Regions from separate parts of the Pantoea sp. LS15 genome, predicted to be linked through region 1. Evidence: predicted binding sites of a transcription regulator. Region 1 holds the regulator's gene; each other region holds the start of a gene.
The links. Region 1 encodes PurR, which represses purine synthesis genes. Its sites were predicted from a motif close to CANGCAAACGTTTGCNTG; they were not measured.

Region 1 (10,057 bases):
TGCTCACACATCCAAAAGTAAAGCCTCGCAGACTGCCGCCAACCTCGTGACTGAAAAATGCATCACTCGTAAAGGACATAAAGCGAAATGTACGAAGGTCACCAAACTCGCAGAAGTGCATAAAGTTCGCGTCCAGAAAGCGCAAAAGACGGCGATGAACAAATTGATGGGGCAGATTGGTAAACCTTATCACTGGGGTGGAAGCTCCCCGCGTACCGGTTTTGACTGCAGCGGCCTCGTCTATTACGCGTATAAAGATCTGGTGAAGTTCCGCATTCCACGCACCGCCAATGAAATGTACCACCTGCGCGATGCTTCTCCGGTTGACCGTGGCGAGCTGGAAAACGGCGATCTGGTCTTCTTCCGCACACAAGGGCGCGGCACAGCTGACCACGTCGGTGTCTATGTTGGTAACGGGAAATTCATTCAGTCACCACGCAGCGGCCAGGATATTCAGATCACCTCGCTGAGTGAAGACTACTGGGTTCGTCACTATGTCGGCGCGCGTCGCGTCATGACACCTAAAACCATTCGCTAATCCCTGCCCTGCCGCATCGCGGCAGGGTAAGTTCCTCTTTTGCATACCCTTTCAATTTGCTATTCTCTCCTCGTTGTCTGTGTGGTTATTGGCAACACAAAATACAATAAGGAGAGAAGCAATGTCGTTCGAATTACCTGCACTACCGTATGCAAAAGACGCCCTGGCACCGCATATTTCTGCGGAAACCCTGGAATATCATTACGGCAAACATCATCAGACCTACGTCACCAACCTGAATAATCTGATCAAAGGCACCGATTTTGAAGGCAAAACGCTGGAAGAGATCGTCCGCAGTTCAGAGGGGGGTGTATTTAACAACGCTGCTCAGGTGTGGAACCACACTTTCTACTGGCACTGCCTGGCACCGAATGCTGGCGGCGAACCGACCGGTGAACTGGCTACCGCGATTAACGCCGCATTTGGCAGTTTCGCTGATTTCAAAGCGAAATTTACCGATGCAGCTATCAAGAACTTCGGTTCTGGCTGGACGTGGCTGGTAAAAGAAGCCGATGGCAAACTGGCTATCGTTTCCACCTCTAATGCGGGTACCCCACTGACCACCAGCGCTAAGCCGCTGATGACCGTGGACGTTTGGGAACACGCTTACTACATTGATTACCGTAACGCGCGTCCGAACTACCTGGAGCACTTCTGGGCACTGGTTAACTGGGAGTTTGTGGCGAAGAACTTCGCCGCATAAGAGACACGCAGAAGGGTTCGCCCTTCTGCGTTTTTTGCTTATTCAGCAGCGCAGGCTGTTTCTGGCTGCTTACGACCGGACATCATCACTAACAGCAGACCGAGCGCGGCAATAATCGCCCCCATAACCGGCACAAAACTGTATCCCAGCCCTCCAGAAATAACCGCGCCACCGGCGGCTGCACCGAGCGCATTACCGAGATTGAACGCGCCAATATTCACTGAAGACGAAAGACCCGGTGCCTCATGGGCGACACGCATCACGCGCATCTGTAGCGGTGGAACCACAGCAAAGGTGGCTGCTCCCCAGACGACCATCGCAATGGCTGCTCCGAACTCATTACGTGCCAGCCACGGAATAGCAATCATGATGACAATCAGCAGGGTTAAGAAGCCCTTCAACGTCCCGCTTACGGAACGGTCGGCAAATTTCCCACCCAGATAGTTACCAATCGAGAAGCCCACGCCAATCAGCACCAGCATCGCAGTGATAAAGATCGGTGTCGCGTGAGTGATGTCGTGAAGCACGGGAGAAATGTAGGTATAGAGGGTAAACATCGCCCCTGCCCCCAACACGGTAGTCAGCAGCGCCGAGAGCACCTGCGGGCGTACCAGCACAGATAACTCTTTACGCACGTCAGGACGTTCCCCCGCACTGCCTTTCGGCAGGGAGAAGAACAGTGCCACCATCGCGATCACACCCAGCCCGGCAGTCGCCAGGAAGGACATACGCCAGCCAATCACTTCCCCCAGCCACGTCGCGGCAGGTACGCCGCCAATGTTGGCAATGGTTAGCCCCATAAACATGGTGGCCACGGCACTCGCCTGCTTGTGTTTTGGCACCACGCTTGCTGCAACAACCGACCCCAATCCAAAGAACGCGCCGTGGTTAAGGCTGGTCAGAATGCGTGACAACATCAGGGTGGTGTAGTCCGGCGAAATGGCGGAAAGCACATTGCCCAGAGTGAAAATCGCCATCAGGAAAATCAGCGCATTGCGGCGCGCGCGGTGCGAAAGCAGAAGCGTCATCAGCGGTGCCCCAACCATCACGCCAATAGCGTAGGCGCTGATTAACATCCCTGCGGCAGGGATCGAGACATCCACGCCTCTGGCAATAACTGGCAGTAAACCCATTGGGGAGAATTCAGTGGTGCCAATCCCAAAAGCGCCAATCGCCAGGGCCAGCAGGGGAAAATTGATTTTCATACGTCAACTCCGGATGCCGTGTCATGTGGTGACACAGAACAAAGAAGCGGAAAGCATGACATCAATCACAAAAAATGAGAAGTTAACAAAATAGCAAAAGATTTTTGCCAGAGAAGTAACAATCCGGGGAATCGGGAGGGAGAAGACTCTCCCTCCGCGTAAATCAGTGCAGTGCGGCCGTCAGACCCGCTGCGACAATCAAAGCCAGCACAATAACGGTGGTGAACAGCGAAAACTTCAGATCGGAACTCATCAATTTTTCTCCTTTTAATCCCCCCACGAAAAGTGAGCTTGCTCATTTTTGCACAATTTACGTCAAAAATCTTCCTGGATTTAAACGGATAACCACTTTACCTCTTCCCCTTTTCATCAAGATAGGACAAAATTCCACGCTAAATTTATTAGCGTACCGGCCATTGACCCCCTCCTGACGTCCTGTGTCGTTTTCCCGGCGTGTCGCAATTCAAAATTGCGTGATAAGGGTGAGAGAAGGCAAACGTTTACCTTCAAGTTTTTCAGGAGTTTAGGATATGGTCTGGAGTGACATTTAATGGCAACAATTAAAGATGTAGCAAAACGCGCAAACGTTTCCACTACAACCGTATCACATGTAATTAACAAGACCCGTTTTGTGGCGGAAGAGACGCGCAATGCCGTCTGGGCAGCCATCAAAGAGCTGCACTATTCGCCAAGTGCGGTTGCGCGAAGCCTCAAGGTTAATCACACCAAGTCTATTGGTTTGCTGGCGACCAGCAGTGAAGCGGCCTATTTTGCCGAGATTATTGAGGCAGTAGAAAAAAACTGCTTCCAGAAAGGCTATACCCTGATTCTGGGCAACGCGTGGAACAGCATTGAAAAACAGCGAGCTTACCTGTCGATGATGGCTCAAAAGCGTGTTGATGGTCTGCTGGTGATGTGTTCCGAGTATCCGGAATCTGTGCTGTCGATGCTGGAAGAGTATCGCCATATCCCAATGGTGGTGATGGACTGGGGTGAAGCCCGCGCGGACTTCACCGATTCCGTGATCGATAACGCCTTTGAAGGCGGTTATATGGCGGGTCGTTACCTGATTGAACGCGGTCACCGCGAGATCGGCGTGATCCCGGGTCCACTGGAGCGCAACACCGGTGCAGGTCGTCTGGCTGGGTTTATGAAAGCGATGGAAGAAGCGTTGATCACCGTGCCGGAAAACTGGATCGTGCAGGGCGACTTTGAACCGGAGTCGGGCTACCGCGCTATGCAGCAGATCGTCTCCCAGCAGCACCGTCCGACCGCCGTTTTCTGCGGGGGCGACATCATGGCAATGGGTGCCCTCTGTGCGGCCGATGAGCTGGGTCTGCGTGTACCGCAGGATATTTCTGTGATCGGGTATGACAACGTGCGTAATGCGCGCTTCTTTACGCCGGCATTAACGACCATCCACCAGCCGAAAGATTCACTGGGTGAAACCGCCTTCAATATGCTGATGGACAGGATCGTCAACAAACGTGAAGAGTCGCAGTCCATTGAAGTTCACCCGCGTCTTATTGAACGCCGCTCTGTTGCCGATGGTCCGTTCCGCGACTATCGCCGGTAATCTCTTAACGGGGCCAGTTAACCTGGCTCCCGTAACCACTCCCGGTTTAGCGTTTCGCTGTCTCCCAGATAATCCAGTAACCAGGCCATCGCAGGTGAGACATCATTTTGCTGCCAGGTGAGGCAGCAGGCCGCATCCGGGAATGGGTTCTCCAGTGTCAGTTCAACCCATTCTCCGGCATCAATTCGCGGCCGCGCAAAATGAACGGGTACCATCGCGACACACAAACCAGCACTGAGACACGTCGCCGACGATTCCCAGTCGGGGGCAACCACCCGCCGCTGGTTGTCCAGAAGCCAGGTGATACGCTTGGGTAATGAACGGGACGTATCCTCCAGTACCAGCGACGGCCAGTTGCGTAGCGTATCGTCGCTCAATGGTCCTTCCAGAGTCGCCAGCGGATGATCACTTGCCACCACGCATTTCCAGCTCAGCATTCCCATATCACGAAAAGCGTACCGACCCCCGACAGGGATCGCCTGCGTGGCACCAATGGCCATCTCCGCCCTTCCGTCCGCCAGAGCATCCCAGACACCGTTGAACACCTCCTGTGACACCCGCAATTCGACGTCAGAAAAATGACGATAGAAATCGACAATCATTTGCCGGGTACGCTCGGGTTTGACGATATTATCCACCGCGATGGAAAGATGCCCCCGCCAGCCGTTAGCGATCTGTTGACACTGTTCGCGGGTGATCTGCATTTTTTTGATAACAGAACGCCCTTCTTTCAAAAACCACGCGCCAGCGGGCGTTAATTCCACATCCCTATGTCGCCGTTCAAACAGCGGAACCGCCAGCCACTCCTCCAGCTGACGCACCGTGTAGCTGATAGCTGAAGGGACGCGGTGTAACTCCTGCGCCGCTCCACTGAAGCTGCCGTTACGCGCGACAGCATCGACTACTTCAAGAGAATAATCTGACCACATTTTCTGCCTGCAAAAAATTTGAATGCAACCACCAAATATTAGCGTTTCACAAGCCGCTTTGCACTCCCTACACTCAGCGCCAATGTATACCTGCCTCCTCAGGAGAATAAAACAATGCAACCCAGGAATGGTTTTTTAGTCTGGCTCGGCGGCTTAAGCGTGCTGGGCTTTTTGGCCACTGATATGTACCTGCCGGCTTTCGCCGCTATGCAGGAAGATTTGCAAACCCCAGCCGCGGCCATCAGCGCCAGCCTGAGTTTGTTCCTCGCCGGTTTCGCCTTCGCGCAGCTACTTTGGGGGCCGCTATCAGATCGTTTTGGCCGTAAACCGGTTCTGTTACTGGGCCTGGGCATTTTTGCCGCCAGCTGCCTGGGTATGTTATGGGTACGCGATGCGACCTGGTTGCTGGTGCTGCGCTTTGTGCAGGCCGTCGGCGTCTGTGCGGCAGCGGTGACCTGGCAGGCCCTTGTTACTGACTACTACCCAGCCAACCGCACCAACCGGATTTTCGCCACCATTATGCCGCTGGTAGGGCTTTCACCTGCCCTCGCCCCGCTCCTGGGCAGCTGGATCCTGGTGCATTTCGAGTGGCAGGCTATCTTTGCCACGTTGTTTGCCATCACACTGGTACTCATGCTGCCGGCATTCGCGCTCAAACCTGCGCATAAAAAAGAAGCGCATGCGGATGCAAAGCCCATTACCTTTACCTCGTTGCTGAGTGCCAAAGCGTATCGCGGTAATGTCCTGATTTATGCCGCCTGCTCGGCGAGCTTCTTCGCATGGCTGACCGGTTCGCCATTTATTCTGCACGATATGGGGTACAGCCCGGCGGCGATTGGCCTGAGCTACGTTCCGCAAACCATCGCATTCCTGGTGGGCGGGTACGGCTGTCGTGCGGCACTGCAGAAATGGGAAGGTCAGCAGATGCTGCCGTGGCTGCTGGTGCTGTATGCATTGAGCGTTATCGGGACATGGGCTGTTGGTTTTATCCCGGGCACCGGTCTGGTAGAAATTTTAATGCCATTCTGCGTGATGGCCGTCGTTAACGGGGCAATCTACCCTATCGTTGTGGCGCAAGCATTACGTCCGTTCCCACAGGCGACGGGTCGCGCGGCTGCGCTGCAGAACACCCTGCAGTTGGGTCTGTGCTTCCTGGCAAGTCTGGTGGTCTCTGCGCTGATTGCCACACCGCTCCTGACCACCACCACCGTGATGCTGGTGACTGTTGTGCTGGCCTTTGTGGGCTACCGTATGCAGGCTGCCGCACAGCGTGAGCTGAGTGACAGCACCCCGGTTGAAACGTCGCATGCGTAATCGCGCCGGAAATTATGTTAACTTCCAGTGATTAGGTTGCTAAGAATTTTTTATTGAATCACCAAATTTTGAGGCCTATACTAAATTTGGTTCGATTAAATACGATAAATATTAAGTGTTAACGGGAGCCGGAGTGCTCCCGTTTTACCATGGAAGGCATTTCGGCAAGGGTTATCTCCCTTCCTCTGTTCTACGTCGGATATTAGCCTCGCGGTATTTACCGTGAGATTTCTCACAAACCAAAAAAAGCGTCTACGCTGTTTGAAGGTTCTGATCACATCAGGGTGATGGAGAAGCTATGAGTTCATCGTGTATAGAAGAAGTCAGCGTTCCGGACGATAACTGGTCCCGGATCGTCAGTGAACTGTTGGGTCGAGCAGGCATCACTATCAATGGATCGTCACCAGCTGATCCCCAGGTTAAACATCCCGACTTTTTTAAACGCGTGTTGCGGGAGGGATCGTTAGGTCTGGGAGAAAGCTATATGGATGGCTGGTGGGAGTGCGAACGGCTGGATATCTTCTTCTCCAGCGTGTTGCGCGCCGGTCTGGAAAATCAACTCCCCCGCAATCTGAAGGACACACTGCGCGTCGCCTCAGCCCGGCTGTTTAATCTGCAAAGTAAAAAACGCGCATGGATCGTCGGCAAAGAGCATTACGATCTCGGCAACGACCTGTTCAACCGTATGCTTGACCCCTTCATGCAATATTCCTGCGCTTACTGGAAAGAGGCTTCGACACTGGAAGAGGCTCAACAGGCTAAGCTGCATCTGATTAGCGAGAAACTGAAGTTAGAACCCGGAATGCGCGTTCTGGATATCGGCTGCGGCTGGGGTGGGCTGGCCTGGTTTATGGCGAAGCACTACGGCGTCAGCGTGGTGGGTGTCACTATTTCCGCTGAGCAGCAAAAGATGGCGCGGGAACGCTGCCAGGATCTTGATGTGGATATCCGGCTACAGGATTACCGTGATCTGAACGAACAGTTTGACCGTATCGTTTCCGTGGGCATGTTCGAGCACGTGGGGCCGAAAAACTACGACACCTACTTTGACGTGGTGGATCGTAATTTGAAACCTGACGGCATCTTCCTGCTGCACACCATCGGCTCTAAGCGGACCGATAACAACGTTGACCCGTGGATCAACAAATACATCTTTCCGAATGGCTGTTTACCGTCCGTTCGCCAGATTGCCAACGCCAGTGAACCCCATTTCGTGATGGAAGACTGGCATAACTTCGGTGCGGATTACGACACCACGTTGATGGCATGGCATGCTCGTTTTCAGGAAGCCTGGCCTGAGATTGCGGACAACTATTCTGAACGATTCAAGCGGATGTTTAGCTATTATCTGAATGCCTGCGCGGGGGCGTTTCGCGCGCGGGATATTCAGCTCTGGCAGGTGGTATTCAGCCGGGGCATTGAACACGGTTTGCGTGTCGCCCGCTAAAAAAATAACCCCGGTTACCCGGGGTTATTTTTTATTCTTCTTCTGCTGTTTTAATTATTGCGGCTTCTTTTGCCGCAAGCACACGCTCAACGGTATCCACCACCGCCTGAGTTTGCGGATCGATTTCGATATTTACGCGATGCCCCAGTTTTTTCGCCCCCAGCGTGGTGCGCTGCAACGTTTCAGGAATTAAATGCACACAAAAACGCGTAGGTGTCACTTCCCCGACAGTCAGACTAATCCCATCAATACCAATAAACCCTTTGTACAGGATGTATTTCATTAATGAAGGATCCTGCATTTTAAACCAGATTTGACGGTTATTTTCCGAGGTCACAATTTTCGCCACTTCGGCAGTGGTCATGATGTGCCCCGACATCAGATGCCCGCCAATCTCATCGCTGAACTTCGCTGCCCGTTCTACGTTGACGGTATCCCCAACCGCCAACTCACCCAGATTGGTGATACGCAGCGTCTCTTTCATTAAATCAAAGCTGATCTGGTTGCCGTTAATTTCGGTAACTGTCAGGCAGCAGCCGTTGTGGGCAATCGAGGCACCGGTTTCGATGCCATCAAGCATATATTCCGGCAGCTCAACAACATGAGTTCGGAAATTAGGTTTTTCATCAATGGACACCACTTTGGCGGTACCCTGCACAATACCAGTAAACATGCTTACAACTCCTGTTTTTTCCGGACGGTGGTGACACCGTTTAATCCCATCACAATAACAGTTGGAAAAACAGGTTGCCAGCGGAGCGCATTTTCTGGCGATTTTTTCACTAGATAAATAGCTAAAGCCCGCTACAATAGCTGGCACCCCCCTGCATTTTCTTCTTGCTGCCAGTTACGGCGGCTTTTTTAGTCTCTCAAATAACAACAAAATAAAGGTGTTCACGTGCAGAAGTACATGAATGAAGCGCGCCAGTTATTGGCACTGGCTATACCAGTGATCATCGCGCAAGTGGCCCAGACCGCAATGGGATTTGTGGATACGGTAATGGCGGGCGGCTACAGCGCCACCGATATGGCGGCTGTTGCTATCGGCACGTCAATCTGGCTACCGGCTATCCTGTTCGGCCACGGTCTGCTGCTCGCGCTCACGCCTGTTATCGCTCAACTCAATGGTTCCGGGCGACGTGATCGCATTGCCCACCAGGTCCGCCAGGGTTTCTGGCTGGCTGGGTTTGTCTCTGTGCTGATCATGCTGGTGCTCTGGAACGCGGGTCATATCATTCGCGCCATGCATAACATTGACCCGGCACTGGCTGACAAGGCAGTGGGTTATCTGCGCGCCCTTCTCTGGGGCACCCCAGGCTACCTCTTTTTCCAGGTGGCGCGTAACCAGTGTGAAGGTCTGGCGAAAACCAAGCCCGGGATGGTGATGGGCTTTATTGGTTTGCTGGTCAATATTCCGGTTAACTATGTCTTTATTTACGGTCATTTCGGAATGCCAGAACTGGGTGGCGTCGGCTGTGGTGTCGCGACGGCAGCCGTTTACTGGGTGATGTTCTTCTCAATGATCGCCTTTGTAAAACGCGCCCGTTCCATGCGCGATATTCGCAACGAGAACAGATTTAGTACACCTGACTGGAGCATTATGACGCGTCTGGTACAGCTAGGTTTGCCGATTGCCCTCGCGCTGTTCTTTGAGGTGACGCTTTTCGCCGTGGTCGCCCTGCTGGTCTCCCCGCTGGGCATTGTGAACGTGGCCGGGCACCAGATTGCGCTGAACTTTAGCTCGCTAATGTTCGTCCTGCCTTTGTCGCTGGCGGCGTCAGTGACTATCCGTGTCGGCTTCCGTCTGGGGCAAGGTTCGACGCTAGACGCACAAACAGCCGCGCGAACCGGGCTGGGTGTCGGTGTTTGCATGGCCGTCTGTACAGCGCTCTTTACCATCACGCTACGCGAGCAAATTGCCCTGCTCTACAATGACAACCCCGAAGTCGTGGCCCTGGCGTCGCATCTGATGCTGCTGGCTGCGGTATACCAGATATCTGATTCCATTCAGGTCATTGGCAGCGGTGTGTTGCGTGGATATAAAGACACGCGTTCCATCTTCTTTATCACCTTCATCGCCTACTGGGTGTTGGGTCTGCCGTGTGGTTACATTCTGGCCCTGACCGATCTGGTGGTTGACCGCATGGGGCCGGCCGGATTCTGGATGGGCTTTATCATCGGTCTGACCTCTGCGGCAATTATGATGATGATGCGCATGCGCTTCCTGCAACGTCAGCCATCAACGGTCATTTTGCAACGCGCTGCGCGTTAAATACGCAGTAGCCGCCAGCTGGCGGCTACTTTCTCTTCACTTTGCGCGGTAATACAGCAATCGCGTGAAATCA
Region 2 (10,057 bases), on a different contig from region 1:
TGCTGCTTTTACGGACTCCGCCACGGCGCAGTCGTCGCCCGCGCTAACGGTCGTGCCCACTTCTGGCAGATCAACAAACACCATATCGCCCAGCAGCTCTTGCGCGTGCTCGGTGATCCCTACGGTGTAAGTGCCGTCCGCCTCTTTGCGCAGCCATTCGTGTTCTTTGCTGTATTTCAGTTCTGCTGGCACATTGCTCATTGAATTTCTCCTGATAAAAATGATTAGGCGACCGGCTTACCGGCGCGAACAAAAATCGGTTTGGTCACGTTGACCGGCATTTCACGGTTGCGGATTTGCACCACCGCCGTTTCGCCAATACCTGCCGGCACGCGTGCCAGTGCAATACTGTAGCCCAGCGTTGGGGAGAAGGTACCGCTGGTGATCACGCCTTCACGCGGATTGCCATCAGCATCGGTAAAACGCACCGGCAGTTCACCGCGCAGTACGCCTTTCTCGGTCATCACCAGACCCACCAGTTGTTCAGTACCCTTCTCACGCTGAATTTCCAGCGCTTCGCGGCCAATAAACTCACGGTCAGCAGGTTCCCATGCGATGGTCCAGCCCATATTGGCCGCCAGCGGAGAGACACCTTCATCCATCTCCTGACCGTAGAGGTTCATACCCGCTTCCAGACGCAACGTATCACGCGCGCCCAGACCCGCTGGCTTCACACCGGCTTCCACCAGCGCACGCCAGAAATCTGCGGCTTTCTCATTTGGCATCGCAATTTCGTAACCCGCTTCACCGGTATAGCCAGTGGTAGCGATAAACAGATCGCCTGCCTGCACGCCGAAGAACGGCTTCATGCCTTCAGTCGCTTTACGCTGCTCGTCGCTGAACAGAGAAGCGGCTTTCGCCTGCGCGTTCGGTCCCTGTACGGCAATCAGCGACAGATCATCACGAACGGTGATGTCGATGGCATAAGGTTCAGCGTGTTGGGTAATCCAGGAGAGGTCTTTTTCGCGGGTAGCGGAGTTAACAACGAGGCGGAAGAAATCTTCTGTGAAGTAATAGACGATGAGGTCGTCAATCACGCCGCCGGAGGCATTTAGCATGCCGGTATAGAGCGCTTTACCCGGTGTCTTGAGTTTGGCGACGTCGTTTGCCAGCAGATAACGCAAAAACTCCCGGGTGCGGCTACCGCGCAGATCGACAATCGTCATGTGGGACACGTCGAACATACCGGCATCAGTGCGCACCGCGTGGTGCTCATCAATCTGCGAGCCGTAGTGCAGCGGCATCATCCAGCCATGGAAGTCCACCATGCGGGCGCCGCATAACACGTGTTGTTCGTACAAAGGAGTCTGTTGAGCCATCTTGTCCTCGTTGAAAAATTCACCGTGAAACCCGGTATCGACCTCGTTTTCAGGGGCCGACGCAAACGTTCTCTTTTACCTGAACTTACCACCGAAACCGGCGATTAACCATAAGGTAAAATGGGTCATCACATTAGCTTATGACCAAAAAACGCAGAAAAGCCTACAGAGTTATTCACTGGAAAAATGCGATTAACTCCGCACAAAATTAACAATGATCTAACAGGATTTAGCACATGGTGATATTTCCTGCGGAAAAATGGGCCAAATTTCCGCAACATAAAATTAGCCAGATTAGATTATCTAATGCGAAAAATGAGGTGAAATTAGAATATTTCAAACGAGGAAATTTCCCCGGCACAGAGGCCGGGAAATAAAGTGTGATGGGGGTCTAAATTAGCGCAGCCAGTCCGGTAGGTCGTTAAGACCCATCGCCTGACGAAGAAGCTGAGGTTTAACACCGGGAAGCGTATCAGCGAGCTTGAGGCCGATGTCACGTAGCAATTTTTTCGCCGGATTGGCACCGGCAAACAACTCACGGAAGCCCTGCATGCCCGCCAGCATCATTGCCGCGCTATGCTTGCGGCTGCGCTCATAGCGACGCAGATACAGATGCTGACCAATGTCTTTCCCTTCGCGATGCAGACGACGCAGTTCTTCAACCAGTTCAGCCGCATCCATAAAGCCAAGGTTAACGCCCTGCCCGGCCAGCGGATGAATTGTGTGTGCCGCATCCCCCACCAGCGCCAGACGGTGCGCCGCAAACTGACGCGCGTAGCGTCCGGTTAATGGGAACACCAGACGCTCGCTCTCAAGCGTGCATAACCCAAGACGGTTATCAAACGCCATGCACAGTGCCTGGTTGAACGCTTCTGGCGTGGCCTCCTGCATCAGCTGTGCTTTTTCTGGCACCAGGGACCAGACAATCGAGCACAGATGCGGATCGCTTAACGGCAGGAAGGCCAGAATGCCGTCATTGTGGAAGATCTGACGCGCGACACCGCCGTGCGGCTCTTCAGTGCGGATCGTCGCAACCAGAGCATGATGGCGATAATCCCAGAACGTCAGCGGAATATCGGCTTTATTACGCAGCCAGGAGTTCGCACCATCAGCGCCAACAACCAGACGTGCAGTCAACATGTCGCCGCTTTGCAGGGTAATAAACGCCTCGTTTTCACCCCACGCGACCTGCTGGATCTGCGCAGGCGCAATCAATGTCACGTCGCTGCACTGCTGTGCTTTCTGCCACAGCGCGTGATGGATCACCGCGTTTTCAACGATGTGACCCAGATGACTATAGCCCATACTTTCGTCATCAAAAGCGATATGACCAAAGCTGTCTTTATCCCATACTTCCATGCCGTGATAGCAGCTGGCGCGCTGCGCCACGATATCTGACCAGACACCAAGGCGCGTCAGCAGCTTTTCGCTGGCCGCATTAATTGCCGAGACGCGGAGTTCCGGCGGCGCATCCTGTGCGACACGCTGGGGCTGCTTTTGCTCCAGCACGGCCACGCGCAGGCCGCTGCCCTGTAAGCCACAGGCCAATGCCAGTCCTACCATTCCGCCGCCAACGATGGCGACATCAACATTTTGCACGGTGATAACTCCTTAACGCGCGACCCAACCAAGGGTCCGCTGCGCCAGCACGTCACGTGCCGGAATGAATAATTCCATCGCCATCAGCCCGAGGTTACGGCCTGCAACCAGCGGCGCCCAGTGATTGGCAAAAAGATGAACCAGGCCATCAGTGACACCAATCGTCGCCTCTTTATCCGCCTGACGTCGCTTCTGGTAATGGCTTAGCACTGAGTATGCACCGCAATCTTTTTGCTCACCCCACGCTTGCGAAAGGGTTTCTGCAAGGCTCATGACATCACGTAACCCGAGGTTAAAGCCCTGACCCGCAATCGGATGCAGCGTCTGCGCGGCATTACCCACTAGCACAACACGATGGGAGATGGATTGAGATGCTGTCGTCAGCGACAACGGATATACCGTCCGCTTGCCTGCATGGGTGATTCGTCCCAGCCGCCAGCCAAAGGCTTTTTGCAACTCAGTGCAAAAACGTTCGTCGGACCATGACTGAATCTCTTCAGACTTACTCTGGGGATGGCACCACACCAGCGAGCAGCGTCCGTTCGACATCGGCAACATCGCCAGCGGGCCATGCTGTGTAAAACGTTCAAAAGCCCTGCCGCTGTGCGCTCCGGCAGTGGAGACATTCGCAATGACCGCCACCTGCCCATACGCCTGCTGACGCCACTCGATACCACACTGGGTGCCGAGCGCAGATCGAGAACCATCTGCAGCAACCAGAAGCTGGCCTTCGAGAACAGTGCCATTTTCCAGCGTCACACTGACCGCCCCTTCACTGCGACTAAAACTGGCCACACGCGCCGGACAATGCAGCGTGACGCCAGGTGCATCCTGAAGCTGACGGAACAGACGTAATCCGACGTCGTGCAGCTCAACAACCTGCCCCAGGGCATCAATACGATAATCCTGCGCATCCAGCGTGACAAAACCCGCATGCCCGCGATCGCTAACGTGAACGGTGTTGATCGCCGTCGCACAGTCGGCAATCGACTGCCAGATACCGATGCGCGACAGCTGCTGGCATGTCCCCTGCGCCAGCGCAATGGCTCGGGCATCAAAACCGGGGTGATCAGAAGCCTCTGGAGCAACGGCTTCCACCAGATGCACCGGGAGTTTCCCCTGTGTCATGTGCGAAATAGCGAGTGCCAGCGTGGCCCCCGTCATTCCGCCACCAACAATGATCACGCTCATTTGTGTGCCGCTGCCATCAGCGCCTCGATATCGTCAGCATTTTTGACCACGCTGGCCGTCAGGTTCTCGTTGCCACTTTCGGTAATGACGATATCGTCTTCAATGCGGATGCCAATCCCGCGATACTCTTCAGGCACATCGGCATCAGGCGCGATATACAGCCCAGGCTCTACGGTTAATACCATGCCCGGCTCCAGCACGCGCGAACGTTCTGCGCCATACGCCCCCACATCATGCACATCCAGCCCCAACCAGTGGCTCAGGCCATGCATAAAGTATGGTCGATGCGCATTTTCAGTAATCAGGGTACCTACATCGCCTTTCATAATACCGAGCTTAACCAGGCCGGTAATCATGATGCGCACCACTTCGCCGGTCACTTCCTGAATGGAGGTGCCAGGACGATACAATGTGAGTGCCGTCTCAAGGGATTCCAGAACGATGTCGTAAATCGCGCGTTGTGCCGGCGAGAACTTACCATTCACCGGGAAGGTACGAGTGATGTCTCCCGCGTAGCCCTGATATTCGCAACCGGCGTCAATCAGCACCAGATCGCCGTCACGCAGCGCGCTTTCGTTTTCGGTATAGTGCAGAATGCAGCCGTTCTCCCCGCCACCGACAATGGTGTTGTAAGAGGGATAACGTGCGCCGTGACGGTTAAATTCATGGTGAATTTCGCCTTCCAGCTGGTATTCAAACATACCCGGGCGGCATTTCTCCATGGCGCGGGTATGCGCCAGAGCACTGATTTCACCTGCCCGACGCATCAAATTCAGCTCTTCTTCTGACTTGAACAGGCGCATCTCATGCACGACCGGACGCCAGTCTATCAGCGTGGCGGGGGCAGACAGGTTCTGCCGTGAGCCTTTGCGCAGCTTATCCAGGGCGGTAAAGACAATTTCATCGGCATACGCATATTCGCCCTGAGCGTGATAAAGCACATCCAGGCCATTCAGCAACTGATAGAGCTGCTGATTGATTTCGCTAAACGCCAGCGCACGGTCAACGCCCAGCTTCGCCGGTGCGGCCTCCTGGCCTAAGCGGCGACCAAACCAGATTTCGGCCGTCAGATCGCGTACGCGGTTGAAAATCACGCTGTGGTTGTGGGTGTCATTACTCTTGATCAGCACCAGCACCGCTTCCGGCTCGTTAAAGCCGGTGAAATACCAGAAATCACTGCTCTGACGATAGGGGTATTCACTGTCGGCGCTGCGCGTCACTTCGGGCGCGGCAAAAATCAGCGCGGCGCTGCCCGGCTGCATTTTGGCCAGCAGCGCCTGGCGGCGGCGCGAATACTCTTGATTTGAGATAACCATGACACCCTCCTGTGCGTTATTTTTCTTAATGTAAGGTTGGTTTGCGGACTTCCGGTGCGGTCGGCTGCGAGCGCGTAAAGTTGTCGTGGCACAGCAGCGCCGCCACGCGCACATACTCGATGATCTCTTCGAGAGACATTTCCAGCTCTTCCTGGTCTTCGTCTTCATCGTAACCAAGCTGTGCAATGTTACGCAGATCGTCGATCGCCTCACCGGCTTCGCCGGTCACTTTATCGAGTTTAGGCTGTGTCACACCCAGCCCCAGCAGATAGTGGTTTACCCAACCTGCCAGCGCATCAGCGCGATCAAACACGCTTACGTCATCGCCCTCAGGCAGATAAAGCTGAAAAAGGAAGCCATCGTCTTCCAGTGAATCGCTGATGGCGGCGTGCATTTTACGCAGTGCCTCCGCCAGCTCGTGACCAAACGCCAGCCCTTCGTTCGTGAGGTCGTGGATCAGCGGCTGCCATGAGCTGTCGCTGTTTCCGCCGCACAGCATGCCACTGATCAGACCGTGCATTTCGGCTGGGGTTAAACCCACTCCCTGCTGGTTCAGTAACTGGTTTAAATCGTTGTAACCAGGCATTTCGTTCTGTATAGACATGAGCATTCGTCATCAAAGGGGGGAAGTTTCATGATATGCTACCACTTTGGACCCTGGTGATACCAGAAAAGGGCTTGTATCTTCACATCAGGGTAGCTATAGTGTCGCCCCTTCGCGGCCCCCGGGGCAGTAAGCGAAGGCAGCGCAGTCAATCAGCAGGAAGGTGGCATGTCTGCACAACCCGTCGATCTCCAGATTTTTGGCCGTTCACTGCGAGTGAATTGTCCACCTGAACAAAGGGATGCCCTGAATCAGGCTGCGGACGATTTGAATCAGCGGTTGCAAGATCTAAAAGAACGCACTAGAGTCACAAATACTGAGCAGCTGGTTTTCATCGCCGCGTTGAACATCAGCTATGAACTGACTCAGGAAAAAGCGAAGACCCGCGACTACGCGGCAAGTATGGAGCAGCGCATTAAAATGCTCCAGCAGACCATAGAACAAGCATTGCTTGATCAAGGTCGCAATCCCGAAAGACCGGGACCAAAGTTTGAATAACACTTCTCAGTTGACTATGGTAGAGTAACTGTGAAGACAAAATTTCTCTGAGATGTTCGCAAGCGGGCCAGTCCCCTGAGCCGATATTTCATACCACAAGAATGTGGCGCTCCATGGTTGGTGAGCATGCTCGGTCCGTCCGAGAAGCCTTAAAACTATGACGACACATTCACCTTGAACCAAGGGTTCAAGGGTTACAGCCTGCGGCGGCATCTCGGAGATTCCCTCTCTTTTTCTTCTACCGACTACCATGACTCAATTCCCTGAAGTTTCTGCTTCACGCCAGGACATTCGTCAGTTAATTCGTCAACGCCGTCGTGCGTTAACCTCCGATCAGCAAGCACATTTTGCCCAACAGGCTGCCGCGCGCATGATGGCGTATCCGCCTGTTGTGATGGCGCATACTGTCGCGCTGTTTCTCTCATTTGATGGTGAGCTGGATACGCAACCGCTCATCGAGCAACTCTGGCGCGCCGGGAAGAAGGTTTACCTGCCAGTGCTGCATCCGTTTAGCGAAGGTAATCTACTTTTTCTCCACTACCACCCGCACAGCGAGCTGGTCGTGAATCGTCTGAAAATCACTGAGCCGAAACTGGATGTGCGTGACGTACTGCCACTGTCACAACTGGACGTACTGGTTACGCCGCTGGTTGCGTTTGATGAACAGGGCCAGCGCTTAGGAATGGGTGGTGGTTTTTATGACAGAACGCTGCAAAACTGGCAACAGTATGGGCTACAGCCAGTGGGTTACGCGCATGATTGTCAGGGCGTGGAGGCATTGCCGGTGGAGAAATGGGATGTGCCGTTACCGGCGGTGGTAACGCCCAGTAAAACCTGGTCCTGGTAGAATAAAGCCGGGTGGCACTGCCGCCACCCGACACCACACAATCAGTACAGCAGACGCGCGCGAATCGTCCCCGGAAGCGCCTTCATGCTCTGCAGTGCTTTCTCGGCAACATCTTCATCCGCTTCAATATCAATCACCACATAACCCATCTGAGAATTTGTCTGCAGATACTGCGCGGCAATGTTGACGCTCTGTTCGGCAAAGATCTGGTTAATGGCGGTCAGCACACCCGGACGGTTTTCGTGAATGTGCAGCAGACGACGACCACCGTGCAGTGGCAGAGACACTTCCGGGAAGTTCACCGCAGAGAGCGTAGAACCGTTGTCAGAGTATTTGCTCAGTTTGCCAGCCACTTCCAGACCGATGTTCTCCTGTGCTTCCTGAGTCGAGCCGCCAATGTGTGGCGTCAGGATCACGTTGTCGAATTCGCACAACGGAGAATTAAACGGATCGCTGTTGGTCGCAGGCTCCGTCGGGAAGACGTCAATGGCAGCCCCGGCCAGATGTTTACGTTTCAGCGCATCGCACAGTGCCGGAATGTCGACAACCGTACCGCGTGCAGCGTTGATCAACAGTGAACCTGGCTTCATCAGCGCCAGCTCTTCCGCACCCATCATGTTTTTGGTGGAGGCATTTTCCGGTACATGCAGGCTGACCACATCGCTCATATTCAGCAGATCAGAGAGATGCTGAACCTGCGTCGCGTTACCCAGAGGCAGCTTGCTTTCAATATCGTAAAAATAGACATGCATACCGAGAGATTCAGCCAGAATCCCCAGTTGAGTACCAATGTGACCATAACCAATGATACCCAGTTTTTTACCACGGGCTTCATATGACCCCGCAGCCAGTTTATTCCAGACACCGCGGTGTGCTTTGGCGTTAGCTTCAGGGATACCGCGTAGCAGCAGCAACAACTCGCCAATCACTAACTCCGCCACGGAACGGGTGTTGGAGAACGGGGCGTTGAACACAGGAATACCGCGTTTGGCAGCTGCATTCAGATCGACCTGATTGGTGCCGATACAGAAACAACCAATGGCAACCAGCTTTTCCGCCGCAGCAATTACATCTTCAGTCAGGTGAGTACGGGATCGCAGGCCAATGAAGTGGGCATCACGGATGGCCGCTTTCAGCTCTTCGGTGTCCAGCGCGCCTTTGTGAAATTCGATGTTGGTGTAACCCGCTGCACGAAGGCTATCAAGCGCTTTCTGATGCACGCCTTCTACCAGCAGGAATTTAATCTTGTCTTTCTCCAGTGATACCTTTGCCATTTACCCGACCCTGTATTTTATCTGAACTGATGTTGTGCTGGATTTAAATCCGCTATAGCCAACATATCAAAAAAAACTATTGCAGCAATATGAACGTTTGCGTCGGCACTCTGAAGAAAAGTCATACAGGGTAAAATGACAGAGGAAAATGCTACAGAAATTTGTGAATGCGGCAGGATCGGCAAAAGAGGCACAAAAACGTGACACAAGTCACCGAATTTGGCTTTTCAAAAATTTTTTAGCGGGGGGAAGGCTCCCCCCGTCAGATCATTTTACGATGGTTTTCACGCCATCAGCGGTGCCAATCAGCGCCACATCCGCGCCACGGTTGGCGAATAGCCCTACGGTTACTACGCCCGGAATGCCATTGATGGCATTTTCCAGCGCGATAGCATCAAGGATTTCCAGACCGTGAACGTCGAGGATCACGTTACCGTTATCAGTAACTACGCCCTGACGATATTCCGGACGACCACCCAGCTTCACCAGTTGACGGGCAACCGCGCTACGCGCCATCGGGATCACTTCCACCGGCAGCGGGAAATTACCCAGGATATCGACCTGCTTGGAGGCATCCGCGATGCAGATGAACTTGTCCGCAACGGAGGCGATGATTTTTTCACGCGTCAGCGCTGCACCACCGCCTTTGATCATCTGCATATGGCCGTTAATCTCATCCGCGCCATCAACGTAAATACCCAGACGGTCTACTTCGTTCAGATCGAAAACGGTAATGCCGAGGCTTTTCAGCTTTTCCGTGGAAGCATCAGAGCTGGATACTGCACCTTCGATTTGTCCTTTCATCGTGCCCAGCGCATCGATAAAGTGCGCCGCGGTCGACCCGGTACCGACACCGACAATCGTACCCGGCTGTACATACTGGAGTGCGGCCCATCCTACTGCTTTTTTCAGTTCATCCTGCGTCATGATCGTTTTGCCTGTGGTGTGAAAACTTAGGCCGCATTATAGAACACGTGAGGTGGAATTCGTCTGTCACAAAGGGAAAATTGTGTCATAGTGCAGAATAAGCCAAATTAAGGAGTCAGCCAGAGCGATGAAACGTCCGGACTACAGAACACTACAGGCACTTGATGCAGTTATTCGTGAACGAGGTTTTGAGCGCGCAGCGCAAAAGCTTTGCATCACGCAGTCCGCCGTATCACAGCGTATCAAACAGCTTGAAAACATGTTCGGCCAGCCGCTGCTGGTACGTACCGTCCCCCCTCGTCCAACCGAGCAAGGGCAAAAGCTTCTCGCCCTGCTGCGTCAGGTTGAACTACTGGAAGATGAATGGCTGGGTGACGAACAAACGGGCTCCACACCGCTACTGCTCTCTCTGGCGGTTAACGCCGACAGTCTGGCAACCTGGCTGCTGCCTGCCCTGGCCCCCGTATTAGCAGATTCCCCTA
Region 3 (10,057 bases), on a different contig from region 1:
CGACGGATGCAAAGCAGAGCAAAAGCCATATTAACGTCATCGTTATGATGACGCTTATCATGTTGATTCGCCTCAATGTTCTTTTAAACGTTGGGCGTGGCGTTGATGTGAAATCTTTATCCATGCTGCTTATTCCGTGCAAGCATTAATACATCCGGATTGACTCTCACGCCACTTCGAGCCAACGCATCAAGATTGACAGAAAATCGTACCTGACCGTGATCGATTATCAGGCAAAAGGCACTGCCAATAGCACATTCCGGATTTTGCTCTGAGATTAATAGCAATGCTCTGCCCTGATATTGACTTATTAATTCAAGTTGTTTTGCAGGCGATTCAGACCCGAAATAAATAGCATCGCACGTTTCGGCCAGGGCTTCCTGATCGTTACGTACAATGACAGGAGTATAAGGTAACCCGCTGATTTGCCCCTCTTCGTCGCTGAGTGCACGAGTGTAGTGAGAAGAGGCATAAACGCAGAGTTTAGGCTGCCCGGATAGTGATGGCCATCGCGTATAGCTCACAATACCTGAGACAATCGAGCGTACCGATTTATCCGTTTCCGTAAGCGCGCCTGCCGTCGCTGGGCCCACCATAAGGAACAGCATTAGTGCCAGAGTGAGTCGGAAAAAAGAGATCAAGAATGAATTTCTCACCAGAATCCGCCACATCGCTCCGGAAATAGATGTCCTTGAGAGTTGCGGGCAGAATACCATTGTTTATCAAAGCCGTCATTATGTCAGAAATAACCTGAGGCCGACCTAAGCTAAATCCTACTGTTGTTTATTTTCCGATGGATAAAAACAGACTTAATTTAGTCTGCTGGAACGCATACTTTCATCCATCCCTTTTTGCCATGACTCATGCAGTTTTGCTGCGTTTTCGGCAGTATCGCAACTGGCTGGAAAAGATTTGCCTGCTAATCCCCAGGCGTGAATAAACCCCTCTTCACAGACTTTCTTCTGACCATCGGCATAGCCACGAAGATATTCACTACGATCAACGTGTGGGTCGTTAAAACTATCGGCCAGGGTCTGGTTATCTTTAACCGGCAGGCCGTTCATGGCGTCTTCTTTACCTGCATCAAACCAGGATGGACTGGTCCAGTCGGGCTGGAAGGTGTAAGGATTGATCTGGCAGCCCGATAAAAACAGCGACAACAGCGCGAGAGCAATTGAACGCATAGCCATTCTCCTTTTTTCTTCAGCATAGCCTGGCTAAAGAAAGTTGCTGTGTAATTTAAAGTTTACGTTTTTATGCCATGATTTTTGCAATAAATTGGCTTGTGTAAATTAAAGTGTACGTATTTTGGATTGAAATGTTTACTTTTTATGGTATGGTGGTTTCACCTCTTTGAGGAAAACAACTATCGCAAACGAGTTTTACAGGATCGCCATCATGCAAAAAGACGCGCTGAACAACGTACATATCACTGACGAACAGGTTTTAATTACGCCGGATCAACTGAAAGCGGAGTTCCCGCTGAGCGTTGCGCAGGAGGCTCAGATTGAGCATTCTCGCCAGACCATTTCTGACATCATCGCTGGCCGCGATCCGCGCCTGCTGGTGGTATGTGGTCCTTGCTCCATTCACGATCCCGAAACCGCCATTGAGTACGCTCGTCGATTTAAAGCATTAGCGGAGGAGGTCAGCGATAGCCTCTATCTGGTGATGCGCGTCTATTTTGAAAAGCCACGTACTACCGTTGGCTGGAAAGGGTTGATTAACGATCCGCACATGGATGGCTCGTTTGATGTGGAAGCCGGGCTGAAGATTGCGCGTCGCCTGCTGGTGGAACTGGTCAGCATGGGGCTGCCGCTGGCGACGGAAGCGCTGGATCCGAATAGCCCGCAATACCTCGGCGATCTGTTCAGCTGGTCCGCAATTGGTGCGCGCACCACGGAATCACAAACTCACCGCGAGATGGCGTCTGGCCTGTCAATGCCAGTTGGTTTTAAAAATGGTACTGATGGCAGCCTGGCTACCGCGATCAACGCCATGCGCGCCGCCGCAATGCCGCACCGTTTTGTCGGTATTAACCAGGCAGGACAGGTTTGCCTTCTGCAAACGCAAGGCAATCCGGATGGTCATGTGATCCTGCGCGGGGGGAAAGCACCGAATTACAGCCCGGCGGATGTGGCGCAGTGTGAAAAAGAGATGGAGCAGGCGGGACTGCGTCCTGCACTGATGGTAGATTGCAGTCATGGTAATTCGAACAAAGATTACCGTCGTCAGCCTGCGGTTGCAGAATCGGTGGTCGCGCAGATCAAAGATGGCAACCGTTCTATTATAGGTCTGATGATTGAGAGCAATATTCATGAAGGCAATCAATCATCTGAACAACCGCGTAGCGCAATGAAGCATGGTGTATCCGTGACGGATGCCTGCATCAGCTGGGAGACCACCGATGCGCTGCTGCGTGAGATCCATAAAGATTTAAACGGCCAGCTGGCGACGCGTCTGGCTTAAGAGGTTAGGTATGGTTGCTGAATTGACCGCATTACGCGATCAAATAGATGAAGTGGATAAGGCGCTGCTGGACCTGCTGGCGCGCCGCATGGCGTTGGTTGCTGAAGTCGGTGAGGTTAAAAGCAAATACGGCCTGCCGATTTATGTGCCGGAGCGTGAAGCCTCAATGTTGGCCTCTCGTCGCAAAGAGGCTCAGGCGCTGGGTGTCTCTCCGGATTTGATTGAAGATGTCTTGCGTCGTGTGATGCGGGAATCTTATTCGAGTGAAAATGACAAGGGCTTCAAAACCCTTTGTCCGTCTCTGCGTCCGGTGGTCATTGTTGGTGGTGCCGGCCAGATGGGACGTCTGTTTGAAAAAATGCTGGCGCTTTCTGGCTACCAAGTGCGCATTCTGGAAAAAGAGGATTGGGCAAAAGCTCCTGAACTCATGAAAGATGCCGGAATGGTGATCGTCAGCGTACCGATCCATGTGACGGAGCAGATCATCGGGAAGCTTCCTCCATTACCGAAAGATTGCATCCTGGTTGATCTGGCATCTGTTAAAAATGGTCCGCTTCAGGCGATGCTGGCGGTGCATACCGGCCCGGTGCTGGGTCTGCACCCCATGTTTGGCCCGGACAGCGGTAGCCTGGCGAAGCAGGTAGTTGTTTACTGTGATGGTCGTCAGCCGGAAGCCTATCAATGGTTCCTTGAACAGATTCAGGTATGGGGCGCACGGTTGCACCGCATCAGCGCGGTTGAGCATGATCAGAACATGGCGTTTATTCAGGCGCTTCGCCACTTTGCGACCTTTGCTTATGGGCTGCATCTGGCGGAAGAGAATGTGCAGCTTGAACAGCTACTGGCGCTCTCTTCACCGATCTATCGTCTGGAACTGGCGATGGTCGGGCGTCTCTTTGCGCAGGATCCCCAGCTTTACGCTGACATTATTATGTCGTCTGAGAACAACCTGGCACTGATTAAGCGCTATTATCAGCGTTTCGGCGAAGCCATTACGCTGCTGGAGCACGGAGACAAGCAGGCATTTATCGACAGCTTCCGCAAAGTCGAGCATTGGTTTGGCGATTATGCGCAGCGTTTCCAGAGTGAGAGCCGTACATTGTTGCGTCAGGCAAATGACAGTCGCCAGTAATGCGATGATGTATATACTGAAAGCCAGCATTGCTGGCTTTTTTCATTTTGGGGAACTGTCATGGCCGAACCGCAGCTGCTGTTGAATTACACCGGGCATCTGCCTGAGTGCCCAACGTGGAGTGCAGAAGAGACCGCGCTCTACTGGGCTGATATTCTGGAAGGGGAGATCCACCGATATCATCTGCCGACGGCGGAACACACCGTGCTTTCATTCCATGAAGAGGTGGGCTGTTTCGCTCTGCGTGAGCGTGGCGGGTTTATCGTCGCCATGCGCAATGGTATCTGGCTTGCCGATAAACACGGGCTACTCCAGCGTAAAGTGTGTGATAACCCGTCTAACCCGCAACTGGCGCGCTTTAATGATGGGGGAACCGATCATCATGGGCGGTTCTATGCGGGGACGTTCTGGGGGCCGGGTGATTACAACGGCGCACTGTTGATGCGTATCGACAACGACCTGACACCGAAAGTGATCCAGTGCGATATTCACGGGCACAACGGTTTAGCGTTTAGTCCGGATAAACAATGGATGTATACCTCTGACACGCCAAACGGCGTTATCTATCGTACGCCGCTTGATGACCAGGGGGAACCCGGCAGGCGTGAGGTATTTCATCGGTTTAAGGAAGGCGAAGGGATACCGGACGGTGCAGCGATGGATGTGGAAGGTTGTTACTGGAGCGCACTGTTTGATGGCTGGCGTATCGCGCGTTTTTCACCGCAAGGAGAGCAACTGGAAGTGTATCGAATGCCGGTACGGTGCCCGACAATGGTCTGTTTTGGTGGTGATGATATGAAAACGCTGTTTATTACCACTACGCGGGAAAACATGGATGTGGAGGAGGTGGCGAAGTACCCACTCTCCGGAGCCATCTTCACCCTGCCCGTCAGTGTGGCAGGGATGAAGAAAAGCCGCTTTATCGAACGTTAGGTCGGGTCGACCGGAACGACGTTTTCACTCGGGTAACAGCCCAGCACTTTCATTGAACGGGTGATTTCGCCCAGTTCACGCAGGGCTTTTTGCATTGAGGAAGATTCCAGGTTGGCCTGGATATCAAGATAAAACATCTCTTCCCACGGATTTCCATGAATCGGGCGTGATTCCAGTTTCGTCATGATCAGGTTGTGGTTACGCAGTACCAGCAGTGCTTCAACCAGCGCACCGGCCTGTTGGCCGGTGGCCATCAGCAGCGTGGTTTTCGCGGGTACCTGGTCAGAGACGTTAATAGCCTTGCGGGCAAGCACCACGAAGCGGGTGATATTTTGCGTCTGGTTTGCCAGGTTTCGTTCCAGTACCTGAAGGCCATACAGCGCACCACCGGCCTCGCTACCCAGTGCGGCAACGGTTGGGGAATTTGCCTGCGCCACTTTTTCCATCGCCGCAGAGGTGCTTTCAGTGTACTCAATTTTCCAGTTCGGATAGCGGTTCAGGAACTGGCTACATTGCTGGAACGGCTGCGGATGGCTGTACACCGTTTCGATTTTGCTGAGGTCAGTGGAGCCAGAGACCAGGACACAATGATCAATTGGAATGGTCAGCTCACCAACCAGCGACAGACTGGTGTGTTGCAGCAGGTCGTAGACATCATTGATGGCACCGGAGCTGGTATTTTCAATCGGGACCACGGCGTAATCAGCCTGGCCGGTTTCAACCTGATTGAAAATATCGGCAAACTTCGCGCATCCACTTTCAATAAACTCTTCGAAATGGCGGGCTGCATACTGACGTGCCGCCAGGTGTGAATACGAACCTTTCGGACCCAGAAACGCGACACGGGCAGAGTGCGGATTGGTTTTATTCAGATGCTGCTGCAACAGCGCTTGTTGGGTCAGAACCGAGTCTTCGATGATGAGCTGGAACAAGCGGGTGATGTAATGCGCATCCAGGTGATGCGCTTTGCCGAGCTGAATCAGGCGCTCCAGCAGGTCACGCTCGCGGTCGATATCACGCACCGGACGATGGGAATCCAGTTTAGCTTTGCCCACTTCGACAGCGAGTAAGCGGCGTTCTGCCAGCAGTGCCAGTAATTTCTCATCCAGCGCGCTGATTTTAACGCGTAGATCCAGTAACGGGTTTTCCGGTGTCATAGTGTTGCCTGTCTCGTTTTATCGTTATCAATAAAAAAGGCCTCCCGGGGTGGGAGGCCTTGTTGTTCGTCTTCGCATTCTTTATCACACGACGAAACGCCTCCCATTCAGGGGAAGGTAAAAAAGAATGCGAAGAAAAACGGCGTTAGTTTCATGAAATCATCCTGTGCTTGATACCGTTAAAGTACCCGTACTGTTTTCACCCTGTCAATAAAAAACGCGCCCGAAGGCGCGTTGGCGGTACACTCAATTTAAAGGATTACTCTTCTTCAACTTCTTCCGCGAAGCTGGCGTCTTTCACCGATGTTGTGGCGCGACGGGCTTCACCTTTGTGTTGCACTTTATTGAGCTGCCGTTCCAGCTTGTTGATCAAATCGTTAATTGCGGTGTACATATCTTCATGTTTTGCGCTGGCGACCAGATGGCCGTTTGGAGTATTGATAGTTGCGTCAGCGATGAAACCCTGCGGCTCCTTGGACAGAATGATATGTGGATTAATCAAATGAGTTTGCCATTTATCCAGTTTGGCGAGACGGTCTGCGACGTGCTGGCGAATTGCCGGAGTAATTTCCATTTGTTTACTGGTAATGTTCATTGTCATAAATTTTACCTCTTGTCTTTCCGTCTTGGTGATTCCAGCATACCCGACCTAATGTCAAAATGTGTGATTTAGATCACGTTATTTTGTCGGTTTTTGTCAGGGAATCTTTTTTGTGAGGCAGGGCAGGAAGAGGTGATATTTACCTTGTGGAAGGCAAAAATTACGGTCATAGTTGATAGGATGTGTTGAGGCTAAACCGCTTCAGCTTATATCCAGAATGAATAAAAAAACGGCAGCCTTCGGGCTGCCGTTCTACATTGAGGCAATATCAGGTATTGCTGCTGTTTGCTGCGATGATTTTCGCTACTTTGTCAGCCTGAGCGGTCATCTGCATCTGACGGTAAGCATTTTCCATCAGCTTCAGACCATCACGCGTTGCCTGAGTATCCGGATAATCACGCAACATACCTTCTACGCGGTTAACCACGGCAACCCATGCGCCACGACGGGTATAGTATTCCGCCACGGAGTATTCATACTTTGCCAGACGATCTTTCAGGAACACCAGACGTTTGGTCGCGTCAGTCACGTACTGACTGTTCGGATAGCCGCGCACCAGTTTGGAGAAGTCATTGAAGGCATCACGTGCATGCTGTGGGTCACGGTCGGAACGATCCACGCCGAAGAAGCCCTGCAGAGCACTGTCGTCCAGCGCCATGTTGGTGAGGCCGCGCATGTACATCACATAGTCGATGTTAGGATGAGTCGGGTTCAGACGCATGAAACGATCGATGGTTGCCTGAGCCAGCGGCAGATCGGCATTTTTGTAGTATGCGTAGATGAGATCTAACTGTACCTGCTGCGAATACGGACCAAATGGATAGCGATTATCCAACGCTTCCAGTTGCGTTATCGCCTGTTTCCAGTTACCGTCCTGCAACTTTTGTTGTGCAGTCGCATAGATTTCATTCGGCGGATTGTCAGGGACCTGTTCATTTGAACCGGAGCAGCCCACCAAAGCCAGGCTCAACGTGGCCGCTGCCACCAGATATTTCATGCGCGTCATGACGTTTTGACTTTCCTCAAATGTTTGTCCGGGAGAAACTCTGTTCCTGCTCCCGATTAAGACCAGCTACAATAGCACACTATATTAAACGGCAAAGCCGTAAAACCCAACGTTAAACGAAGAAGCAGTTTATGGCACAACGAGTAGAACTCACCGCAACAGTCTCCGAAAATCAGCTCGGTCAACGCTTAGATCAGGCTTTGGCCGAATTGTTCCCTGATTATTCGCGTTCACGCATAAAAGAATGGATCCTTGACCAGCGCGTGCTGGTAAACGGCAAGATCTGGGACAAACCAAAAGAGAAAGTGTTAGGTGGGGAAGCTGTCGCCATCAATGCTGAAATCGAAGAGGAAATCCGCTTCGAGCCGCAGGATATCCCACTGGACATCGTCTATGAAGATGATGACATTCTGGTGATCAACAAGCCACGCGACCTGGTTGTTCATCCGGGGGCGGGGAATCCTGACGGTACAGTACTTAACGCGCTTCTCCATTATTATCCGCCGATCGCAGATGTCCCACGCGCGGGAATCGTTCACCGTCTGGATAAAGACACCACCGGTTTGATGGTGGTGGCGAAGACCGTTCCAGCTCAGACCCGTCTGGTGGAATCGCTGCAGCTGCGCGAAATCACTCGAGAGTATGAAGCGGTAGCCATTGGGCATATGACCTCTGGTGGAACAGTGGAAGAGCCAATCAGCCGTCACCCAACCAAACGTACTCATATGTCGGTGCATCCGATGGGTAAACCGGCGGTGACGCACTATCGCATTATGGAACACTTCCGTATTCATACGCGCCTGCGTCTGCGCCTGGAAACCGGGCGTACTCACCAGATCCGCGTGCATATGGCCCACATTACCCACCCGCTGGTGGGGGATCAGGTATATGGTGGTCGCCCGCGTCCGCCAAAAGGCGCATCGGATGAGTTCATCAGCGTATTGCGTAAATTCGATCGTCAGGCGCTGCACGCGACCATGCTGCGTCTTTACCATCCTATCACTGGTATTCAGATGGAGTGGCATGCGCCTATCCCGCAGGATATGGTGGAACTTATTGACGCCATGCGTGCCGATTTCGAAGAACATAAGGATCAAGTGGACTGGTTATGACCAAACTGATTGTCCCGGAATGGCCATTACCTGCAGGTGTGGCCGCCTGTAGTTCAACCCGTATTGGCGGTGTGAGCCAGGGGGCGTGGGAGTCACTGAACCTCGGTGCACACTGTGGCGACAACCTGGAGCACGTTGAAGAAAACCGCAAGCGTCTGTTTGCTGCGGGAAACTTGCCGTCGAAACCGGTTTGGCTGGAACAGGTTCATGGAAAAACGGTGCTGAAGCTGACGGGAGAATCCTACGTTTCAAAACGCGCTGATGCCTCTTACAGTAATATTCCGGGAACGGTTTGTGCCGTGATGACTGCCGATTGTCTGCCTGTTCTGTTCTGTAACCGTGCAGGTACTGAGGTCGCAGCAGCACATGCGGGATGGCGCGGCTTGTGTGAAGGTGTGCTGGAGGAGACCGTCTCCTGCTTTAAAGATGAACCTGCCAATATCATGGTCTGGCTTGGCCCGGCCATTGGTCCCCGTGCTTTTGAGGTGGGACCAGAGGTTCGTGAAGCCTTTATCGATAAAGATCTGCAAGCAATGGACGCCTTCCTGCCTTCGGGGGATAAATATCTGGCCGATATTTACCAGCTTGCTCGCCAGCGCCTGAATAATGTCGGTGTGACGCAGATCTTCGGTGGCGATCGCTGTACCTTCACCGAAAAGGGTGATTTTTTCTCTTATCGCCGCGACAAGACGACGGGTCGTATGGCAAGTTTTATTTGGCTGATATAACCTAAAGAATCAAGACGATCCGGCACGTGCCGTTTTCTTTTCACATAATTCAGGTCATTAACCTTGAATAATTGAGGGATGACCTCATTTAATCTCCAGTAGCAAATTTGACCTGTTATGGGAGGAGTTATGCGTCTGGATCGTCTTACTAATAAATTCCAGCTTGCTCTCGCCGATGCCCAGTCCCTTGCACTGGGGCACGACAACCAATTTATCGAACCTCTTCATTTAATGAGCGCCTTGCTGAATCAGGAAGGGGGATCGGTACGTCCTTTATTAACGTCCGCTGGTATTAATGCTGGCCAGTTACGCACAGCCATCGATCAGGCGCTGAGCCGCTTACCGCAGGTAGAAGGTACCGGCGGCGACGTTCAACCGTCGCAGGATCTGGTGCGTGTGCTGAACCTTTGCGACAAGCTGGCGCAAAAACGTGGGGACAACTTTATTTCGTCAGAGTTGTTTGTTCTGGCGGCGCTTGAATCACGCGGTACCTTGACCGACCTGCTGAAATCTGCCGGTGCAACCACCGCCAATGTGACTCAGGCGATTGAGAAAATGCGCGGAGGTGAAAGCGTGAACGATCAGGGAGCCGAAGACCAACGTCAGGCTTTGAAGAAATTTACGGTCGATCTGACCGAACGTGCTGAACAGGGCAAACTTGACCCAGTTATTGGCCGTGACGAAGAGATCCGCCGTACTATCCAGGTATTGCAGCGTCGTACCAAGAATAACCCGGTACTGATTGGCGAACCGGGTGTCGGTAAAACCGCCATTGTTGAAGGGCTGGCGCAGCGAATCGTCAACGGTGAAGTGCCGGAGGGGCTGAAAGGCCGTCGTGTACTGGCGCTGGATATGGGCGCGTTGGTAGCCGGGGCGAAATACCGTGGTGAGTTCGAAGAGCGTCTGAAAGGCGTGCTTA

Region 2: a site for PurR is predicted at 1,378-1,395, ahead of gcvT (glycine cleavage system aminomethyltransferase GcvT). Genes of this name have one in related genera too.
Region 3: a site for PurR is predicted at 6,390-6,407, ahead of raiA (ribosome-associated translation inhibitor RaiA). Genes of this name have one in related genera too.

The regions. Positions count from the first base shown of each region.
Region 1 is NZ_JAAVXA010000012.1:78,991-89,047, reverse strand. Features, by position in the region: gene HED65_RS16965 (C40 family peptidase) at 1-538, shown strand, start outside; gene sodB (superoxide dismutase [Fe]) at 660-1,241, shown strand; gene HED65_RS16955 (MFS transporter) at 1,280-2,446, opposite strand; gene cydH (cytochrome bd-I oxidase subunit CydH) at 2,610-2,699, opposite strand; gene purR (HTH-type transcriptional repressor PurR) at 2,997-4,022, shown strand; gene punR (DNA-binding transcriptional activator PunR) at 4,040-4,951, opposite strand; gene punC (purine nucleoside transporter PunC) at 5,066-6,265, shown strand; gene cfa (cyclopropane fatty acyl phospholipid synthase) at 6,564-7,712, shown strand; gene HED65_RS16925 (riboflavin synthase subunit alpha) at 7,744-8,385, opposite strand; gene mdtK (MdtK family multidrug efflux MATE transporter) at 8,611-9,984, shown strand.
Region 2 is NZ_JAAVXA010000018.1:25,724-35,780, reverse strand. Features, by position in the region: gene gcvH (glycine cleavage system protein GcvH) at 1-201, opposite strand, end outside; gene gcvT (glycine cleavage system aminomethyltransferase GcvT) at 225-1,319, opposite strand; gene ubiI (FAD-dependent 2-octaprenylphenol hydroxylase) at 1,716-2,918, opposite strand; gene ubiH (2-octaprenyl-6-methoxyphenyl hydroxylase) at 2,931-4,109, opposite strand; gene pepP (Xaa-Pro aminopeptidase) at 4,106-5,419, opposite strand; gene HED65_RS20280 (YecA/YgfB family protein) at 5,451-6,029, opposite strand; gene zapA (cell division protein ZapA) at 6,198-6,527, shown strand; RNA gene ssrS (6S RNA) at 6,569-6,752, shown strand; gene HED65_RS20265 (5-formyltetrahydrofolate cyclo-ligase) at 6,778-7,374, shown strand; gene serA (phosphoglycerate dehydrogenase) at 7,416-8,648, opposite strand; gene rpiA (ribose-5-phosphate isomerase RpiA) at 8,916-9,575, opposite strand; gene argP (DNA-binding transcriptional regulator ArgP) at 9,703-10,057, shown strand, end outside.
Region 3 is NZ_JAAVXA010000006.1:246,025-256,081, forward strand. Features, by position in the region: gene dgcN (diguanylate cyclase DgcN/YfiN) at 1-124, opposite strand, end outside; gene yfiR (regulatory sequestration protein YfiR) at 117-671, opposite strand; gene HED65_RS11855 (DUF2799 domain-containing protein) at 810-1,184, opposite strand; gene aroF (3-deoxy-7-phosphoheptulonate synthase AroF) at 1,399-2,469, shown strand; gene tyrA (bifunctional chorismate mutase/prephenate dehydrogenase) at 2,480-3,601, shown strand; gene HED65_RS11870 (SMP-30/gluconolactonase/LRE family protein) at 3,662-4,534, shown strand; gene pheA (bifunctional chorismate mutase/prephenate dehydratase) at 4,531-5,691, opposite strand; Phe leader region at 5,722-5,847, opposite strand; gene pheL (pheA operon leader peptide PheL) at 5,799-5,846, opposite strand; gene raiA (ribosome-associated translation inhibitor RaiA) at 5,951-6,292, opposite strand; gene bamD (outer membrane protein assembly factor BamD) at 6,561-7,298, opposite strand; gene rluD (23S rRNA pseudouridine(1911/1915/1917) synthase RluD) at 7,430-8,410, shown strand; gene yfiH (purine nucleoside phosphorylase YfiH) at 8,407-9,138, shown strand; gene clpB (ATP-dependent chaperone ClpB) at 9,268-10,057, shown strand, end outside.